4 regions of the Enterobacter sp. QK-SA4 genome follow, and region 4 is predicted to be linked to each of the others. Evidence: predicted binding sites of a transcription regulator. Region 4 holds the regulator's gene; each other region holds the start of a gene.

Region 1 (4,905 bases), 1.3 Mb from region 4:
AATTGTTCAAGACCATCAATCGCTGGCTGGCCGAAGCAGGCGTCATGATGACCCAAGGCACTTTGGTGGATGCCACCATCATTGAGGCACCCAGCTCGACCAAGAACAAAGAGCAGCAACGCGATCCGGAGATGCATCAGACCAAGAAAGGCAATCAGTGGCACTTTGGCATGAAGGCCCACATTGGTGTCGATGCCAAGAGTGGCCTGACCCACAGCCTGGTCACCACCGCGGCCAACGAGCATGACCTCAATCAGCTGGGTAATCTGCTTCATGGAGAGGAGCAATTTGTCTCAGCCGATGCCGGCTACCAAGGAGCGCCACAGCGCGAGGAGCTGGCCGAGGTGGATGTGGACTGGCTGATCGCCGAGCGTCCCGGCAGGGTAAAAACCTTGAAGCAGCATCCGCGCAAGAACAAAACGGCCATCAACATCGAATACATGAAAGCCAGCATCCGTGCCAGGGTGGAGCACCCGTTTCGCATCATCAAGCGGCAGTTCGGCTTCGTGAAAGCCAGATACAAGGGGCTGCTGAAAAACGATAACCAACTGGCGATGTTATTCACCCTGGCCAACCTGTTTCGGGTGGACCAAATGATACGTCAGTGGGAGAGATCTCAGTAAAAACCGGAAATAACGCCAGAAATGGTGGAAAAAATAGCCTAAATAGGCTGATTCGATGTGTTTGCGGGAAAAAAATCGGCCCAGATCCGCGAAATTTTAATCAGCGAGTCAGCTTGGGAAGAAATGACCTGCTTATTCGCACCTTCCCTAAGCCCTTCAGGGTATAGAGATCAATGGTATTCGATGAGCAACAATAAACATTGCGCTTATTCACGGTCTGATATGCCTGGCCATATATATATCGTTTACGGCAAAGTTCAGAGAGTTATCATTACCTGAAGGCAGAAGGTTGGGAGGTAAGCGCAGTGCGAAGCATCGATTTTCCGCGGAGCCGGGAGGATTGATAAGGGGCCTCGACGGCCCCTTATCTCGTTCACAGGTTAAGAACGTATTATTTTCTACTGGTCTTAAGGTGAACGAAGCAAAGCCACAAAAATGTTTCAGTGCAAACAGCAGCTCTTAAATTTCTTCCCGCTGCCGCAAGGACACGGATCGTTACGCCCGACCTTCGTGCCGTTCACCGTCGGCTTCTTCGCTTCCGGCTGCTGCGGGTTGTTTACCCAGTAGTTATACAGGCGCAGCGCCGCAGGCTGGATGCTTTCGATGCTGGAGATGTACTCCTCTTCGGACAGTTCATCCAGCTTTTCGCTGTTCTCTTCCGTCCCGTGCAGCGCAATCACGTCAAGATCGGCCTTCAGGGCTTCCGGCAAGGCTGACCAGTCCGTCAGCGCCACGCCGCGCATGTAGCCATAACACCACTCTTCCACCACGGTATAGCTCTCACCGTCCACGTCGTTATAGCCGAACATAGGTTCAAACTGATCCGGGTACTCGCTCAGGCGCTCGGCAATATCGTTCATATGCTTAAAGCAGAGATCGATAAAACGGTTCATTTCCCGATCGTTTTTCCAGCGCGGGATATATTTCTCGCCGCCCCACACCGCCACCAGCCAGGCATCTGGCTCAACGACAACAGGACCGGAAAGCACCGCGGTTAGCATGCCGTCCAGTTCGGACACGTCAATCACGGACGCATCATCATGACCGTAAGACATTAACGTCTCTTCAAGCCACGCCATTTCGCTTTCATTCAATGGGCCTTCAGTCATCGCTGACACTCCTGCAAAAGGAAACGATCCTAACACATATCTCACGCCTCTCCGGGCTGAAGTTTAGGTCTTTATTGCTGCAAAAACGTGCAAATCGTGACCTTTGCACAACTTATGGGCTTTATTGTTAACGATATGTGATCTCCGCTGTAATTTCTTCTCCTCCCGCAAGGCGGCATAACGCGGCGCTCTATACTCAGACATGTCACAAGCCCGTCAAAGGGTTAACCATTCTGGCAACGTTTTTGCTTAATGTTCTTCGCGCGACGCTGCGCAGGGATACCTCGCCGTACATGCAGGATGCCGTCTGTATCTTGTTCGTTTAGTGCATTTTGTTCTTGCTCGTGTTTCGGATTGGCTGCGCCGTCGGGCGTTCGGGTTTACGCCGTGGTGCAAAAACCTCTTTGCTAAGGAACATAATAATGTCGCTGAAATTTATCAGAACTCCTCTTTCTCTTGTGTTGGCCGGTTGCCTGGTGACGGCGTTTTCCGCCCGGGCAGATATTGTGATTGGCGTGGCCGGGCCGTTCACGGGTCCCAATGCCACCTATGGCGATCAGTACTGGCATGGCGCAACGCAGGCTGCTGAAGACATTAATGCCGCAGGCGGCATTAACGGCGAGAAGATCAAACTGGTTCAGGGGGATGATGCCTGCGAGCCCAAGCAGGCCGTCGCCGTCGCCAACCGTTTAGTTGACCAGGATAAAGTCAACGCCGTGGTCGGCCATTTCTGCTCCTCTTCCACAATGCCCGCCTCCGAGGTGTATAGCGACGCGGGCATTATTGCGATTACCCCCGGCTCAACTAACCCGCTGATCACCGAACGCGGCATGAGCGATATGTTCCGCATGTGCGGCCGCGACGATCAGCAGGGTCAGGTTGCCAGCGACTTCATCATCGACAAGCTGAAAGCCAAGCGCGTGGTGATTATTCACGATAAAGACACCTATGGTCAGGGTCTGGCTGACGCCACCAAAGCGGCGCTGGCGAAACGCGGGGTTCAGGATGTGATGTACGAGGGGTTATCCCGCGGTGAAAAAGACTTTAACGCGCTGGTGACGAAGATCGGCGCGCAAAAACCGGACGTCGTGTTCTTCGGTGGCTGTCACCCGGAAGCCGGTCCGCTGGTTCGCCAGATGCGCGAACAGGGCGTGCAGGCGAAATTCTTCTCCGGCGACTGTATTGTCAACGAAGAGATGGTGACCGCCGCGGGCGGCCCGCAGTATACCAATGGCATTTACATGACCTTCGGTAAAGACCCGCGCCTGATCCCGGACGGCAAAGCGGTTATCGAGAAATTCCGCGCCGGTAAATTCGAGCCGGAAGGTTACACCCTCTACTCCTATGCCTCCGTACAGGCTATTGCCGCAGCCTTCAAGGCCACCGGCGGCAAGGACTCGGCCAAAGCCAGCGAGTGGCTAAAGGCCAATTCCGTCGACACGGTGATGGGCAAAAAAGCCTGGGACAGCAAAGGCGATCTGAAAGTGTCTGACTACGTGGTTTATCAGTGGGACGACAAAGGAAAATATAAGGAAGTGCAGTAACGGGACGGAGTCACGCTCAACGTCGGCGGGCCTGCCCGTCGGCGCGTAATAAACATCCGGCTGCGCGCATCGCGCAGCCTATAAAACGAGCGCGCTAAGATGAGTACATTCTTCCTGCAACAGTTAATCAATGGCTTAACGCTGGGCTCCGTCTACGGTTTAATCGCCATCGGCTACACCATGGTGTACGGCATTATCGGGATGATCAATTTCGCCCACGGCGAAGTGTATATGATTTCCGCGTATCTCTGCGCCATCGGCCTGGCGCTGCTCTCGTTCTTCGGTCTGCAGTCGTTCCCACTGCTGATCCTCGGGACGCTGGTGTTCACCATTGTAGTAACCGGGGTGTACGGCTGGACCATCGAGCGTATCGCCTACAAGCCGCTGCGCAACTCCACGCGCCTGGCGCCGCTGATCTCCTCCATCGGCATGTCGCTTATCCTGCAAAACTACGCTCAGCTGAGCCAGGGTCCGCGTCAGCAAGGAGTGCCGACCATGCTGGACGGCGTGATTCGCCTGCATCTGGGCGACGGGTTCGTACAGATAACCTACACCAAAGTGTTTATTCTGGTTGCCTCGTTTGCCGGCATGCTGATGCTCACCTGGATTATCAACCATACCCGGCTGGGCCGGATGTGCCGCGCGGTACAACAGGATCGTAAGATGGCCTCCATTCTGGGCATTAACACCGACCGGATCATTTCGCTGGTCTTTGTGATCGGCGCGGCGATGGCCGGTCTGGCGGGGGTGTTGATCACCATGAATTACGGCACCTTTGATTTCTACGTCGGGTTCGTGATCGGCATTAAAGCCTTTACTGCAGCGGTACTCGGCGGCATCGGCTCCCTCCCCGGCGCCATGCTCGGCGGCCTTATCCTGGGCGTGGCGGAAGCCCAGTTCTCAGGCATGGTGAACTCGGACTATAAAGATGTCTTTTCGTTCGGCCTGCTGGTCATGATCCTTATTTTCCGTCCCCAGGGCCTGCTTGGGCGCCCGATTGTGGCCAAAGTGTGAGGGAGAGAATGATGACATCACACGGTTTTTCACTTAAACGCTGCATGCTGGACGCGATTTTTTCCGGACTGATTGCGCTGATTATTTTCGGCCCCATTGCGGGCGTGGTGCTGGACGGGTACAGCTTTAACTTCGCCGGGCAACGGCTGGCCTGGATGGTTGGCATCGTCATGTTCGGGCGTTTTCTGTTGAGCGTCTTTTTAGGTACCGCCGCGGGCGCCCGTTTCCAGGCGCGCTTCGAAGCCGATAGCGCGGGCGTATATGTCCGGCCACCGGAATATAAAAGCCGCATGCGCTGGATTATTCCTTTGGTAATTGCCCTTGCGATTTGCTTTCCGTTTGTCGCCACTAAATATGTGCTGACCGTCGCCATTCTCGGGCTGATCTACGTGCTTCTCGGTCTGGGGCTGAATATCGTCGTGGGTCTGGCCGGCCTGCTGGATTTGGGATATGTCGCGTTCTACGCAATTGGGGCGTACGGTCTGGCGCTGGGATACCAGTATCTCGGCTTAGGCTTCTGGAGCATGCTGCCGCTGGCGGCAATCATGGCCGCCGCCGCAGGCGCCCTGCTCGGTTTCCCGGTACTGCGCATGCACGGTGACTACCTTGCCATCG
Region 2 (4,905 bases), 2.9 Mb from region 4:
GATATCTGGCCCGCCGCCATTCTCTCCCTGATGGGGCTTCAGGGCCTGACCCTGAATCGTCGTCCGGTACAGGCTGCTGCCATCGGTTACTTCTGGGGGCTGGGGCTGTTTGGCTCAGGTATCAACTGGGTCTATGTCAGCATCGCCCAGTTTGGCGGTATGCCTGGCCCGGTAAACGTCTTCCTGGTGGTATTGCTCGCCGCGTATCTCTCGCTCTATACCGGTCTGTTCGCCGGCATCCTTTCTCGCCTGTGGCCAAAAACCACCTGGTTACGTGTCGCCATTGCCGCGCCGGTAGTCTGGCAGATAACCGAGTTCCTGCGCGGCTGGGTGCTGACGGGCTTCCCGTGGCTACAGTTCGGCTACAGCCAGATTGACGGCCCGCTGAAGGGGCTGGCGCCGGTCATGGGCGTTGAGGCCATTAACTTCCTGCTGATGGTGGTGAGCGGCCTGCTGGTATTAGCGCTGGTCACACGCTGCTGGAAGCCGCTGGCTGTGGCGCTGGTGCTGTTTGCCCTGCCCTTCCCGCTGCGCTATATCCAGTGGTTCACGCCCGAGCCAGAGCGCACCCTGCAGGTGTCCATGGTGCAGGGGAACATCCCGCAGTCTATGAAGTGGGATGAGAAAGAGCTGCTGAATACGCTGAAGATCTACGCCAACGCCACCGAAGAGGTGATGGGTAAATCCCAGCTGATTATCTGGCCGGAATCTGCCATTCCCGATCTGGAGCTCAACCAGCAGCCGTTCCTCAACATGATGAACGACCTGCTGCTGGCTCGGGGCAGCACGCTGATCACCGGGATTGTCGATGCGCGTCTGAATCAGCAGAACCGCTACGACACCTACAACAGCATCATTACGCTCGGGAAAGACAGCGAGTACAGCTACCACTCCACTGACCGGTACAACAAGAACCACCTGGTGCCGTTTGGTGAATTTGTCCCGCTGGAGTCGATTCTGCGCCCGCTGGCCCCGTTCTTTGACCTGCCGATGTCCTCTTTCAGCCGCGGCCCGTACGTACAGCCTCAGCTGCACGCGCACGGCCTGGCCCTGACGGCGGCCATCTGCTACGAAATCATTCTCGGCGAGCAGGTACGCGATAACTTCCGCCCGGATACCGACTATCTGCTGACCATCTCCAACGATGCCTGGTTTGGTAAGTCAATCGGGCCGTGGCAGCACTTCCAGATGGCACGTATGCGCTCTCTGGAGCTGGCGCGTCCGCTGCTGCGCAGCACCAACAACGGCATCACCGCCGTGATTGGTCCGCAGGGCGAGATTCAGGCGATGATCCCGCAGTTTACCCGCGAGGTGCTGACCACTAAAGTCACGCCAACCACGGGGCTGACGCCATACGCGCGCACCGGCAACTGGCCGCTGTGGGTACTGACCGCGCTGTTCGGCTTTGGCGCGGTGCTGATGAGCCTGCGTCAGCGTCGTAAATAACCTTTCCTTCTGTTGTCGGGTGGCGTAGCCGCCACCCGACAATTTTCTTCAGACTCCCATTCTGGCACGCCTATTGCTTTGTTTATTCAGGTAAACGCAGTTTGGCTTAACGTGCAACTTTGTCGCACCAGCGTAGATCATCGGTAGCACCGAAACGGTGCAACGGGAGATATTTGCCTCTGAATGGTGCGGCGCGCTTCGCAAAAATAAACAATAACGCAGCAAAATCTTTACATTAAGCCAGACTAAATGTTAACAAGCTTGCATAACACTGCACTCGCACTGCGCGAGATATAACAACATCACAATGGGTATCAATGCGTCGCTGGCGCTGATAAAAAAGGAGTTGGGTATGCAATTACGTAAACTGGCCACAGCAATGCTGGTTATGGGAATGTCTGCAGGCGTGGTTCACGCTGAAGATGCTCCGGCAGCAGGCAGCACTCTCGACAAGATTGCCAAAAACGGCGTCATCGTGGTCGGCCACCGTGAATCTTCAGTCCCGTTCTCTTACTACGACAACACGCAAAAAGTCGTGGGCTATTCACAGGATTACTCCAACGCCATCGTTGAAGCTGTGAAGAAAAAGCTGAACAAACCTGACCTGCAGGTGAAGCTGATCCCAATCACTTCACAGAACCGTATTCCACTGCTGCAAAACGGCACCTTTGACTTCGAGTGTGGCTCCACCACCAACAACCTCGAGCGTCAGAAACAGGCTGCCTTCTCTGACACTATCTTTGTCGTGGGCACCCGTCTGCTGACGAAAAAAGGCGGCGAGATCAAAGACTTCGCTGACCTGAAAGGCAAAGCGGTTGTTGTGACCTCTGGTACGACGTCAGAAGTGCTGCTGCACAAGCTGAACGACGAGAAGAAAATGGATATGCGCATCATCAGCGCGAAAGACCATGGCGACTCCTTCCGTACCCTGGAAAGCGGTCGTGCCGTCGCGTTTATGATGGATGATGCTCTGCTGGCGGGCGAACGTGCGAAAGCGAAAAAACCAGACAACTGGGATATCGTCGGTACCGCGCAGTCCAAAGAAGCCTACGGCTGTATGCTGCGTAAAGACGATCCGCAGTTCAAAAAGCTGATCGATGACACCATCGCTCAGGTGCAGACCTCCGGCGAAGCGGAGAAATGGTTCGACAAGTGGTTCAAGAACCCGATTCCACCAAAAAACCTGAACATGAATTTTGAACTGTCTGACGACATGAAAGCGCTGTTCAAATCACCAAATGACAAGGCTCTTAACTAATTAGAACTACAGGGGCGGGATCTCCTGCCCTCTCGATTGTCGGGAAGCATGGACAGACTATACGTTGAGTGGTCGTTCCCCACTCAGCGCGAAAAATGAGCTTCTCACCAATCTTCGAGGGTAGCGCTGCTACCCTTTTTTTTCTGGAGTTTATTATGTCAATAGACTGGAACTGGGGCATATTCCTGCAACAAGCCCCGTTCGGCAACACCACCTATCTTGGCTGGCTGTGGAGCGGCTTTCAGGTCACCGTGGCACTATCGATAACGGCGTGGATTATCGCGTTTCTTGTCGGTTCTTTGTTCGGTATTCTGCGCACCGTCCCTAACCGTTTTCTTTCAACGCTTGGCACCCTGTATGTGGAACTGTTCCGTAACGTTCCGCTGATCGTGCAATTCTTTACCTGGTATCTGGTCATCCCGGAACTGCTGCCGGAAAATATTGGCATGTGGTTCAAGTCTGAGCTGGATCCGAACGTGCAGTTCTTTGTCTCCTCCATGATGTGTCTGGGGCTGTTTACCGCTGCGCGCGTTTGCGAGCAGGTGCGTGCCGCCATTCAGTCATTGCCGCGTGGACAAAAAAACGCGGGCCTGGCAATGGGCCTGACGCTGCCCCAAACCTACCGCTACGTGCTGCTGCCTAACGCCTACCGCGTTATCGTTCCGCCGATGACCTCCGAGATGATGAACCTGGTGAAAAACTCGGCCATCGCCTCGACTATCGGCCTGGTCGACATGGCCGCGCAGGCGGGCAAGCTGCTGGATTACTCCGCTCACGCGTGGGAATCCTTCACCGCGATTACGCTCGCGTATGTTCTGATTAACGCTTTCATCATGCTGGTGATGAACCTGGTTGAACGCAAAATCCGCCTGCCGGGTAATCTGGGGGGCAAATAATGTACGAATTTGACTGGAGTTCTATCGTTCCATCCATGCCTTACCTGCTTGATGGACTGGTGATTACCTTAAAAATCACCGTTATCACCATCATCATTGGTATCGTCTGGGGTACCCTGCTGGCCGTCATGCGCCTGTCGAGCTTTAAGCCGCTCGCCTGGTTTGCGACCGCCTACGTTAACGTGTTCCGTTCCATCCCGCTGGTGATGGTGCTGCTGTGGTTTTACCTGATTGTGCCCGGTTTCCTGCAGAACGTGCTGGGGCTTTCGCCGAAAACCGATATCCGTCTGATCTCCGCCATGGTGGCGTTCTCAATGTTCGAGGCCGCTTACTACTCGGAGATTATCCGAGCTGGCATTCAGAGTATCTCCCGCGGGCAATCCAGCGCCGCGCTGGCGCTGGGGATGACGCACTGGCAGTCCATGCAGCTCATTATTCTGCCGCAGGCGTTTCGCGCCATGGTTCCGCTCCTGCTGACCCAGGGTATCGTCCTGTTCCAGGATACCTCGCTGGTCTACGTTCTGAGTCTGGCAGACTTCTTCCGTACCGCGTCAACCATCGGTGAACGTGATGGTACGCAGGTCGAAATGGTGCTCTTCGCGGGTGCGGTCTATTTTGTGATTAGTTTAAGCGCGTCGCTGTTGGTCAGCTGGCTGAAGAAAAGGACGGTATAATGATTTCCCTGAAAAATGTTTCTAAATGGTATGGGCACTTTCAGGTGCTGACCGACTGCTCCACCGAAGTCAAAAAAGGCGACGTGGTGGTGGTGTGCGGGCCGTCCGGCTCCGGTAAATCGACGCTGATCAAAACCGTCAACGGACTGGAGCCGGTGCAGCAGGGTGAGATCGTCGTCAACGGCACCAAGGTCAACGACAAGAAAACCAACCTCGCTCAGCTTCGCTCTCACGTTGGCATGGTGTTCCAGCATTTTGAGCTGTTCCCTCACCTCTCCATTATTGAGAACCTGACGCTGGCGCAGGTAAAAGTGCTTAAGCGTGATAAAAAAGCGTCGCGCGAGAAAGGTCTGAAGCTGCTGGAACGCGTTGGGCTTTCGGCGCATGCCGATAAGTTCCCGGCACAGCTTTCTGGCGGCCAACAGCAGCGCGTGGCGATCGCCCGCGCGCTGTGTATGGATCCGGTGGCAATGCTGTTTGATGAGCCAACGTCGGCGCTCGATCCAGAGATGATCAACGAAGTGCTGGATGTAATGGTCGAGCTGGCTCACGAAGGGATGACCATGATGGTGGTGACCCACGAAATGGGCTTCGCCCGTAAAGTGGCCAACCGCGTGATATTTATGGACGA
Region 3 (4,905 bases), 110 kb from region 4:
CGACAACGCCTCGCTGGTTAACCGGACGTTTTGATTCCCTCGCCGTTCGCGTAACTGACCATCCGCTGGTGGTTGAGCTGTGTCTGGCATTTGGTAAACCGCTGGTCTCAACCAGCGCCAACTTGACCGGATTGCCACCTTGCCGGACAACCGAAGAAGTACTGGCGCAGTTCGGGAATGACTTCCCAGTCGCTGTCGGTGAAACGGGAGGGCGCCTGAATCCGTCTGAAATTCGCGATGCTTTGACCGGCGAACGTTTTCGCCAGGGGTAATCTCATGGAAACCTATGCTGTTTTTGGTAATCCGATCGCACATAGCAAGTCACCTTTGATCCATCAGCAATTTGCGAAGCAGCTGCAGATAAATCATCCCTATGGTCGCGTACTGGCACCGGTGGATGCATTTATTCCAACGCTGGAGGCTTTTTTCGCCGCGGGCGGTAAAGGCGCGAATGTGACGGTTCCTTTTAAAGAGGAAGCCTTCGAACGAGCGGATGAGCTCACCGAGCGCGCTTCACTGGCTGGTGCAGTCAATACCGTAAAACGGCTTGAGGATGGGCGCCTTTTGGGTGACAACACCGACGGGATTGGTTTACTTAGCGACCTGGAACGACTGTCGTTTATTAAGCCCGGGTTTCGGGTCCTGCTGATTGGTGCGGGTGGCGCATCGCGGGGAGTGCTGTTGCCTCTGCTTTCACTGGACTGCGCGGTGACCATTACCAACAGAACCTTTTCCCGCGCAGAAGCGCTGGCGGCGTTGTTTGCCCATACCGGCAGCGTGAGCGCGGTAGCGCTTGACGATCTTGCCGATCGTGAGTTCGATCTTGTCATCAACGCCACGTCCAGCGGCATCAATGGAGAGATCCCGGCAATTCCCGCTTCTCTGGTCAGCGCGCATATGTACTTCTATGACATGTTTTATCAGAAAGGGAAGACGCCTTTCCTTAACTGGTGCGAACAACACGGCGCGAAACAGTTAGCCGATGGGATGGGAATGCTGGTGGGTCAGGCCGCGCATGCGGTGCTGTTCTGGCATGGCGTGTTGCCTGCGGTTGAACCTGTCATTGAAAAGTTAAAGCAGGAGCTTTCGGCGTGAACCAGGCTATTCATTTCCCGGACAGAGAGAGCTGGGATGAGAGTAAACAAGCGGTTTGTTTTCCGGTGCTGGTGCAGGGTATGCAACTTACCTGTGCCATTCATGGGGAAACGCTGCTGCGTCGTTTTGGCGGTTCAAACCCGATAGCGGTATTTTGCGAAAATCGCTGGGATCTGGAAGAGGAAGCCAGCGATTTAATCCGCGAACAGCAGGAAGACGATCAGGGCTGGGTTTGGTTGTCCTGATCCAGATACTCATTCTTCCACGTAACGTAGTTGTTCGCTGAGTATTTTAACCCTTCGATCTCTGCCTCCTTCAGGGGGCGGATCTGTTTTACCGGGCTTCCCAGATAGAGATAGCCGCTCTCCAGCCGTTTGTTCTGCGGGACCAGGCTACCGGCACCAATCATTACGTCATCTTCTACTATGACGCCATCCAGCAAAATCGACCCCATGCCAACAAGCACGCGATTTCCGATAGTGCAGCCGTGAAGCATCACTTTATGACCGACGGTAACCTTTTCTCCAATGATGAGGGGATTGCCCTCCGGGTTATAGGAGGATTTGTGCGTGACATGCAGAACGCAACCGTCCTGAATGTTGGTACGTGCACCAATCGACACATAGTTAACATCACCCCTGATGGCGACGAGCGGCCAGATGCTGACATCATCGGCTATTCGGACATCACCAATCACCACGCTGCTGGCATCGATCATCACGCGATCGCCTTTTTGGGGGAACAGATCTTTATAAGGACGTAATACTGCGGGCATATCTACCTCTAACAATGGGCGCTATACAGAAGACTTTGATCATATTTTGGGATCGAGGCAAGGCAAAATACGTCAATATTTAAGCAGATCGGGCGGGATTTCAGCGAAAAGAGCGGAAAATCAGCAGTCGGAAAAAAAGATCTAAAAAATACTTGTGCTAAAAAATGGGATCCCTATAATGCGCCTCCATCGACACGGCGGATGTGAATCACTTCACACAACAAGCGGTTCGGTTGAAGAGAAAAAATCCTGAAATAACGGGTTGACTCTCAAAGAGGAAAGCGTAATATACGCCACCTCGCAACGGTGAGCGAAAGCCGCGTTGCACTGCTCTTTAACAATTTATCAGACAATCTGTGTGGGCACTCAAAGTGACATGGATTCTTAACGTCGCAAGACGAAAAATGAATACCAAGTCTCTGAGTGAACATACGTAATTCATTACGAAGTTTAATTCACGAGCATCAAACTTAAATTGAAGAGTTTGATCATGGCTCAGATTGAACGCTGGCGGCAGGCCTAACACATGCAAGTCGAGCGGCAGCGGAAAGTAGCTTGCTACTTTGCCGGCGAGCGGCGGACGGGTGAGTAATGTCTGGGAAACTGCCTGATGGAGGGGGATAACTACTGGAAACGGTAGCTAATACCGCATAACGTCGCAAGACCAAAGAGGGGGACCTTCGGGCCTCTTGCCATCAGATGTGCCCAGATGGGATTAGCTAGTAGGTGGGGTAACGGCTCACCTAGGCGACGATCCCTAGCTGGTCTGAGAGGATGACCAGCCACACTGGAACTGAGACACGGTCCAGACTCCTACGGGAGGCAGCAGTGGGGAATATTGCACAATGGGCGCAAGCCTGATGCAGCCATGCCGCGTGTATGAAGAAGGCCTTCGGGTTGTAAAGTACTTTCAGCGGGGAGGAAGGTGCTGAGGTTAATAACCTCAGCAATTGACGTTACCCGCAGAAGAAGCACCGGCTAACTCCGTGCCAGCAGCCGCGGTAATACGGAGGGTGCAAGCGTTAATCGGAATTACTGGGCGTAAAGCGCACGCAGGCGGTCTGTCAAGTCGGATGTGAAATCCCCGGGCTCAACCTGGGAACTGCATTCGAAACTGGCAGGCTAGAGTCTTGTAGAGGGGGGTAGAATTCCAGGTGTAGCGGTGAAATGCGTAGAGATCTGGAGGAATACCGGTGGCGAAGGCGGCCCCCTGGACAAAGACTGACGCTCAGGTGCGAAAGCGTGGGGAGCAAACAGGATTAGATACCCTGGTAGTCCACGCCGTAAACGATGTCGACTTGGAGGTTGTGCCCTTGAGGCGTGGCTTCCGGAGCTAACGCGTTAAGTCGACCGCCTGGGGAGTACGGCCGCAAGGTTAAAACTCAAATGAATTGACGGGGGCCCGCACAAGCGGTGGAGCATGTGGTTTAATTCGATGCAACGCGAAGAACCTTACCTACTCTTGACATCCAGAGAACTTAGCAGAGATGCTTTGGTGCCTTCGGGAACTCTGAGACAGGTGCTGCATGGCTGTCGTCAGCTCGTGTTGTGAAATGTTGGGTTAAGTCCCGCAACGAGCGCAACCCTTATCCTTTGTTGCCAGCGGTCCGGCCGGGAACTCAAAGGAGACTGCCAGTGATAAACTGGAGGAAGGTGGGGATGACGTCAAGTCATCATGGCCCTTACGAGTAGGGCTACACACGTGCTACAATGGCGCATACAAAGAGAAGCGACCTCGCGAGAGCAAGCGGACCTCATAAAGTGCGTCGTAGTCCGGATTGGAGTCTGCAACTCGACTCCATGAAGTCGGAATCGCTAGTAATCGTAGATCAGAATGCTACGGTGAATACGTTCCCGGGCCTTGTACACACCGCCCGTCACACCATGGGAGTGGGTTGCAAAAGAAGTAGGTAGCTTAACCTTCGGGAGGGCGCTTACCACTTTGTGATTCATGACTGGGGTGAAGTCGTAACAAGGTAACCGTAGGGGAACCTGCGGTTGGATCACCTCCTTACCTTAAAGAACATGCCTTTGCAGTGCTCACACAGATTGTCTGATGAAAAGTAAATAGCAAGGCGTCTTGCGATTGAGACTTACACGTCCCCTTCGTCTAGAGGCCCAGGACACCGCCCTTTCACGGCGGTAACAGGGGTTCGAATCCCCTAGGGGACGCCACTTGCTGGTTCGTGAGTGAAAGTCACCTGCCGTCATATCTCAAAACTCATCTTCGGGTGACGTTTGAGATATTTGCTCTTTAAAAATCTGGATCAAGCTGAAAATTGAAACGACACATCTTAAATGGTGTGTTCGAGTCTCTCAAATTTTCGCAAGTCGATGATGAATCGAAAGAAACATCTTCGGGTTGTGAGGTTAAGCGACTAAGCGTACACGGTGGATGCCCTGGCAGTCAGAGGCGATGAAGGACGTGCTAATCTGCGAAAAGCGCCGGCGAGGTGATATGAACCTTTGACCCGGCGATGTCCGAATGGGGAAACCCAGTGCAATTCGTTGCACTATCGTTAACTGAATACATAGGTTAACGAGGCGAACCGGGGGAACTGAAACATCTAAGTACCCCGAGGAAAAGAAATCAACCGAGATTCCCCCAGTAGCGGCGAGCGAACGGGGAGCAGCCCAGAGTCTGAATCAGCTTGTGTGTTAGTGGAAGCGTCTGGAAAGTCGCACGGTACAGGGTGACAGTCCCGTACACGAAAGCACACAGGCTGTGAACTCGAAGAGTAGGGCGGGACACGTGGTATCCTGTCTGAATATGGGGGGACCATCCTCCAAGGCTAAATACTCCTGACTGACCGATAGTGAACCAGTACCGTGAGGGAAAGGCGAAAAGAACCCCGGCGAGGGGAGTGAAAAAGAACCTGAAACCGTGTACGTACAAGCAGTGGGAGCACCCTTGTGGTGTGACTGCGTACCTTTTGTATAATGGGTCAGCGACTTATATTCTGTAGCAAGGTTAACCGTATAGGGGAGCCGAAGGGAAACCGAGTCTTAACTGGGCGTTAAGTTGCAGGGTATAG
Region 4 (4,905 bases):
CAGCGGGCACCAGCAGCGCGAAGAGGAGATCGACGGGCTGGTTATCAATGGCATCGAAAGCGATGGGTGTTTCAAGCTGCACAAACACACCAACGGCACGCAGGGTATCCTCTTCCAGTTTGCCGTGCGGGATCGCGATGCCGTTGCCGATACCGGTACTGCCCATTTTTTCACGGGTCAGAATCGCTTCGAACACCACCTGCGGCGGCAGGCCCAGCTGTTTGGCAGCCAGTTCACTGATGATCTCCAGCGCACGTTTTTTGCTCTGGCAGTGAACCGCACTGCGGGTACATTCCTGGTTAAGGACATTGCTCAGTTGAAGAGCGGAATCGTTGTTCATCATAATTTCACCTAAGCGCTAACTGTACAAATGGCCTGTTGTGTTTCACAACAGGCCGTCCTGCACCCGTTAACTGCCCGGACAATTAGTGTTGTTTCAGTTTATCTTTATGTTTATTGAGCTGTCGTGCAAGCTTATCAATCAAGCCGTCGATAGCAGCGTACATGTCTTGCCCTTCCGCACTGGCATGCAGTTCACCCCCGTTAACATGCAGGGTGGCATCCGAGATATGAGTCACTTTCTCCACTTTCAACACAATATAGACCTGATTGATCCTTTCGAAATACTGCTCGAGTTTTGCAAACTTCGCGTTCACGAAGTCACGTAAAGCCTCAGTAATTTCGACGTTTTGTCCAGTGATGTTGAGCTGCATAGTGTCTTCCTTATCGGTTGTGTCAGACCAGCTGTTTACGCTGGTTGGACGGCGGAATGGATAAAGACTCTCGATACTTCGCAACAGTACGACGTGCCACCATAATACCCTGATCGGACAGCATGGTGGTTAACTTACTGTCGCTTAGTGGCTTCGCGGGGTTCTCCGCGGCGATTAACTTCTTCACCAGGGCACGAATGGCCGTTGACGACGCTTCGCCGCCGCCCTCGGTATTCACATGGCTGGAGAAGAAATACTTAAGCTCAAAAATACCGCGTGGACTGTGCAGATACTTCTGCGTGGTGACACGGGAAATGGTTGATTCATGCATCTCGACGGCCTGGGCGATATCCGCCAGTACCATCGGTTTCATATACTCTTCGCCCTGCTCAAAGAACGCCTGCTGCTGTTCGACAATACAGCGGCTGACGCGTAGCAGCGTATCATTTCGGCTCTCCAGACTTTTGATCAGCCATCGCGCTTCCTGAAGATTGCTGCGAATATATTGATTGTCGGAGTCGTTACGCGCGCTGGTGCACATGGAGGCATACTGCTGGTTGATTTGCAGGCGAGGGATGCTGTCTGAGTTCAGTTCAACGACCCAGCGGTCATTGTGTTTTCTGACCAGCACGTCCGGGATGACGTACTCGGGCTCGCTGGTCTGGATCGACTGTCCCGGGCGCGGATCGAGCGACTGGATCAGATTCACCGCTTCTTTCAGCACCTCTTCCTTCAGCCGCGTGACGCGCATCAGGCTGCGGAAATCGTGGTTGGCCAACAGATCCAGATGATCGCTGATGATTAAGCGCGCCTCGTCGATCCATGGCGTCTCTTTGCTGAACTGAGAAAGCTGGATCAGCAGACAGTCACGCAGATCTTTTGCGGCCACGCCTACCGGATCGAAACGCTGGATGCGCTTCAGAACGGCTTCGACTTCCTCAAGCTCAATCTCGTCGTCGCCCATGCTTTCCAGAATATCGTCCAGCGTGACGGTCAAATAGCCGGTGTCGTCAACGGCATCAACAATGGACGTGGCAATCGCACGGTCGGTATCGGAGAAGGGGGTGAGTTCCACCTGCCACATCAGGTAATCCTGCAGCGACTGGGTGGTCTCTCCCTGATAGACCGGTAGCTCATCATCCTGGTAGTCTGCACGCGTACCGGAAGGGGTTCCGGCGGTGTAGATTTCATCCCAGCTGGCATCCAGCGGAAGCTCGTCGGGCATCTCTTTTTGTTCGAGTGCATCCGCGGTGTCGAGCGCTTCTGTATCCTGTGACTGCTGAGTATCTACCTCGTCATGAAGATCGGTTTGTTCCAGCAGGGGGTTGCTGTCCAGCGCCTGCTGGAGCTCCTGCTGAAGTTCTAACGTGGACAGCTGCAACAGGCGAATTGCCTGCTGTAGCTGCGGCGTCATCGCCAGTTGTTGGCTGAGCCTTAATTGCAAACCTTGCTTCATGTTCAGAGCATTTTTCTCCGGTTCGGCGTTACGTTACCTCTACCCTATCAGAGTCTGAAGTCTTCCCCAAGATAGACGCGCTTAACATGATCGTCTTCGAGGATCTGCTGCGGCGTACCGTGGGCGATCAGATTGCCCTGGCTCACAATATACGCGCGTTCACACACGGCCAGCGTTTCACGGACGTTGTGGTCGGTGATCAGTACGCCAAGCCCGCTGTCACGCAGGTGTTCAATGATGCGTTTAATGTCGATAACCGAGATCGGGTCAACGCCAGCAAACGGTTCATCCAGAAGGATAAATTTCGGGTTTGCGGCCAGCGCACGCGCAATCTCAACGCGACGGCGTTCACCCCCGGAGAGTGCCTGACCGAGGCTGTCGCGCAGATGCTCAATGTGGAACTCTTCCATCAGCTCGTTGGCACGATCCTGACGCTGCTCGCTGGTCAGATCGTTACGAATTTGCAGGACCGCCATCAGGTTATCGTAAACGCTAAGACGACGGAAAATGGAGGCTTCCTGCGGCAGGTAGCCGATCCCGCGACGCGCGCGCGCGTGCAGCGGCAGAAGGCTGATGTCTTCATCGTCAATGATAATGTTGCCGGCATCGCGCGGCACAATGCCAACGACCATGTAGAAGGTGGTGGTTTTACCCGCACCGTTAGGGCCGAGCAGCCCTACAATTTCGCCGGAGTTGACGGTCAGACTGACATCTTCTACGACACGGCGGCCCTTGTAGGCCTTCGCGAGATTTTTTGCAGTTAATGTTGCCATAACGAATTAGTTACTCTTCTTCTGTGCCGGGGCCTGGCCTTTGCCTTTGTCCTGCAGCTGCGACGGAACCAGTACGGTCGTGACGCGTTTGCCTTTCTCGCTGGAAGCCTGCATTTTTTGCTCTTTCACCAGATAGGTGATCTGGTCGCCGGTAATGTTGCTGTCCAGCTGTTCCAGATACGCGTTTCCGGTCAGGATGACCAGGTCCTTCGCCAGCTCATAGTGCATATGCGAGGCGTGACCTTTCACCGGCTTGCCGTTGTCCTGCATCTGGTAGAAGGTTGCCGGGTTGCCGTAACCATCAATGATCTCTTTGCCCTGCTCGCCACCCGGACGGGTCACGACCACTTTGTCGGCGTTAATTTTGATGGTGCCCTGAGTCATGACGACGTTACCCGTGAAGGTGACGACGTTGCCCTGCATATCGAGAGACTGGGTATCAGACTCGATATGGATCGGTTGGTCGGTATCGCCCGTTACAGCAAGCGCGGGGAGACTGGTCGCCAGCATCGCGCTGGCGATAATTACTTTAAGGCTGAGTTTGTTTGTTTTGAATTTCATAGGAGGTTCTAACCTTTTCAATCAGCTCGGCGTTCTTGCTGCGTAAGTTCCCGCGCATTCTCAAACCGCTGGAATTAAATGTTGTGCCATACAGTGTGACCAGATCCTGCGAGGTCACGTCCTGGGTTACCAGGTTAATCTGGGCATTATCCGTCGTAATTTTTCTCAGTTGCGAGTCAGCGGTCAGGGCGTTGACTTCAACGTGACCATACAGATAAAGCATACGGTCATTTGTCAGTTTTGCCCGATCTGACTTAATTGACCACGTCGGCACTTTGTCCTTATCAAATGTGGTCATGACAGGCTGGGTAAACCACGAAATACCGTCATCTGAAAAATATTCAACATGCTGGGCAATCAGGCGATAGTTAAGCGCGCCTTCCGGGCTGTAGACCACGGTGTCGCTGTGATCGCTTTTATAGGTTGGATCGTTATTGTTGACCACTTCCGTTTGCGTATCGTCGCGATCGGCAAGGTTCACGCCAATCAATACCAGTGCGAAAAGCGAAAGCAAAATGATAATCCAGCGTCTGGTTTTACTCATATCGATTGCCCTTTGGCCTCATCAAGCTTGCCCTGCGCCAGCAAAAGCAGATCGCAGACTTCGCGTACGGCACCACGGCCCCCGTTGATGTGGGTGACATAATCAGCGCGCGGGATCAGCAGCGGATGCGCATCGGCAACGGCGATGCTCAGCCCGACTTCAGTCATCACGGGCCAGTCAATCAGATCGTCTCCGACGTAGGCCACGTTTTCCGGTGCGATAGCCAGTTTACCCAGTAAATCCTTAAACGCCGCCATCTTATCGGATTGACCCTGATACAGATGGGTAATGCCTAAGGTTTCACAGCGGTCTTCTACCAGTTTAGCTTTTCGCCCGGTGATGATAGCCACCTCAATACCCGAGGTGAGCGCACAGCGGATACCGTAGCCGTCGCGAACGTTAAACGCTTTCAGCTCTTCACCATTGTTGCCCATGTAAATCAGGCCATCGGAAAGTACGCCATCCACGTCCAGGATGAGCAGACGAATGTTTTCCGCCTTCGCCATCATCTGGGTGCTGACCGGTCCATAACAGGTTGCAAGGGATGCACCCGCATTACTCATTGTCTTATCCTTCATTACACTACGCCTGCGCGCAGCAGATCATGCATATGTACCACACCCAGCAACTGGTCGCCATCGGCAACCATAACGGAGGTGATATGGCGGGACTGCATCAGGTTCAGCACATCCACCGCCAGCGTACCCGGACGGACGCGGATACCGCCCGGCGTCATCACGTCGGCAATGCCGAGCGTGCGGACATCTACACCCATGTCGAACACGCGACGCAGGTCGCCATCGGTGAAGATCCCCTGAATTTTCATCAGACCGTCGCACACGACCGTCATACCCAGAT

What was found. Region 4 encodes sigma-54, which starts transcription at its own class of promoters, with help from an activator protein. Its sites were predicted from a motif close to GTTGGCACANNTTTCGCTNT; they were not measured.
Region 1: a site for sigma-54 is predicted at 1,965-1,984, ahead of AC1VYI_RS10140 (branched-chain amino acid ABC transporter substrate-binding protein). Genes of this name have one in related genera too.
Region 2: a site for sigma-54 is predicted at 1,507-1,526, ahead of AC1VYI_RS18410 (amino acid ABC transporter substrate-binding protein). Genes of this name have one in related genera too.
Region 3: a site for sigma-54 is predicted at 2,149-2,168, ahead of AC1VYI_RS03625 (gamma carbonic anhydrase family protein). Genes of this name have one in related genera too.

The regions. Positions count from the first base shown of each region.
Region 1 covers NZ_JBXFXH010000007.1:1,799,335-1,804,239, reverse strand. Annotated here, with positions in the region: gene AC1VYI_RS10155 (IS5-like element ISKpn26 family transposase) at 1-623, shown strand, start outside; gene AC1VYI_RS10150 (hypothetical protein) at 605-790, shown strand; gene AC1VYI_RS10145 (YecA/YgfB family protein) at 1,064-1,732, opposite strand; gene AC1VYI_RS10140 (branched-chain amino acid ABC transporter substrate-binding protein) at 2,155-3,276, shown strand; gene AC1VYI_RS10135 (ABC transporter permease subunit) at 3,376-4,290, shown strand; gene livM (high-affinity branched-chain amino acid ABC transporter permease LivM) at 4,302-4,905, shown strand, end outside.
Region 2 covers NZ_JBXFXH010000007.1:3,472,637-3,477,541, forward strand. Annotated here, with positions in the region: gene lnt (apolipoprotein N-acyltransferase) at 1-1,446, shown strand, start outside; gene AC1VYI_RS18410 (amino acid ABC transporter substrate-binding protein) at 1,799-2,704, shown strand; gene AC1VYI_RS18415 (amino acid ABC transporter permease) at 2,860-3,600, shown strand; gene gltK (glutamate/aspartate ABC transporter permease GltK) at 3,600-4,274, shown strand; gene AC1VYI_RS18425 (amino acid ABC transporter ATP-binding protein) at 4,274-4,905, shown strand, end outside.
Region 3 covers NZ_JBXFXH010000007.1:433,207-438,111, forward strand. Annotated here, with positions in the region: gene tsaC (L-threonylcarbamoyladenylate synthase type 1 TsaC) at 1-272, shown strand, start outside; gene aroE (shikimate dehydrogenase) at 277-1,095, shown strand; gene AC1VYI_RS03620 (DUF1488 family protein) at 1,092-1,340, shown strand; gene AC1VYI_RS03625 (gamma carbonic anhydrase family protein) at 1,316-1,870, opposite strand; rRNA gene AC1VYI_RS03630 (16S ribosomal RNA) at 2,343-3,884, shown strand; tRNA gene AC1VYI_RS03635 (tRNA-Glu) at 3,970-4,045, shown strand; rRNA gene AC1VYI_RS03640 (23S ribosomal RNA) at 4,239-4,905, shown strand, end outside.
Region 4 covers NZ_JBXFXH010000007.1:542,771-547,675, forward strand. Annotated here, with positions in the region: gene ptsN (PTS IIA-like nitrogen regulatory protein PtsN) at 1-343, opposite strand, end outside; gene hpf (ribosome hibernation promoting factor) at 426-713, opposite strand; gene rpoN (RNA polymerase factor sigma-54) at 736-2,169, opposite strand; gene lptB (LPS export ABC transporter ATP-binding protein) at 2,217-2,942, opposite strand; gene lptA (lipopolysaccharide ABC transporter substrate-binding protein LptA) at 2,949-3,503, opposite strand; gene lptC (LPS export ABC transporter periplasmic protein LptC) at 3,472-4,047, opposite strand; gene kdsC (3-deoxy-manno-octulosonate-8-phosphatase KdsC) at 4,044-4,610, opposite strand; gene kdsD (arabinose-5-phosphate isomerase KdsD) at 4,625-4,905, opposite strand, start outside.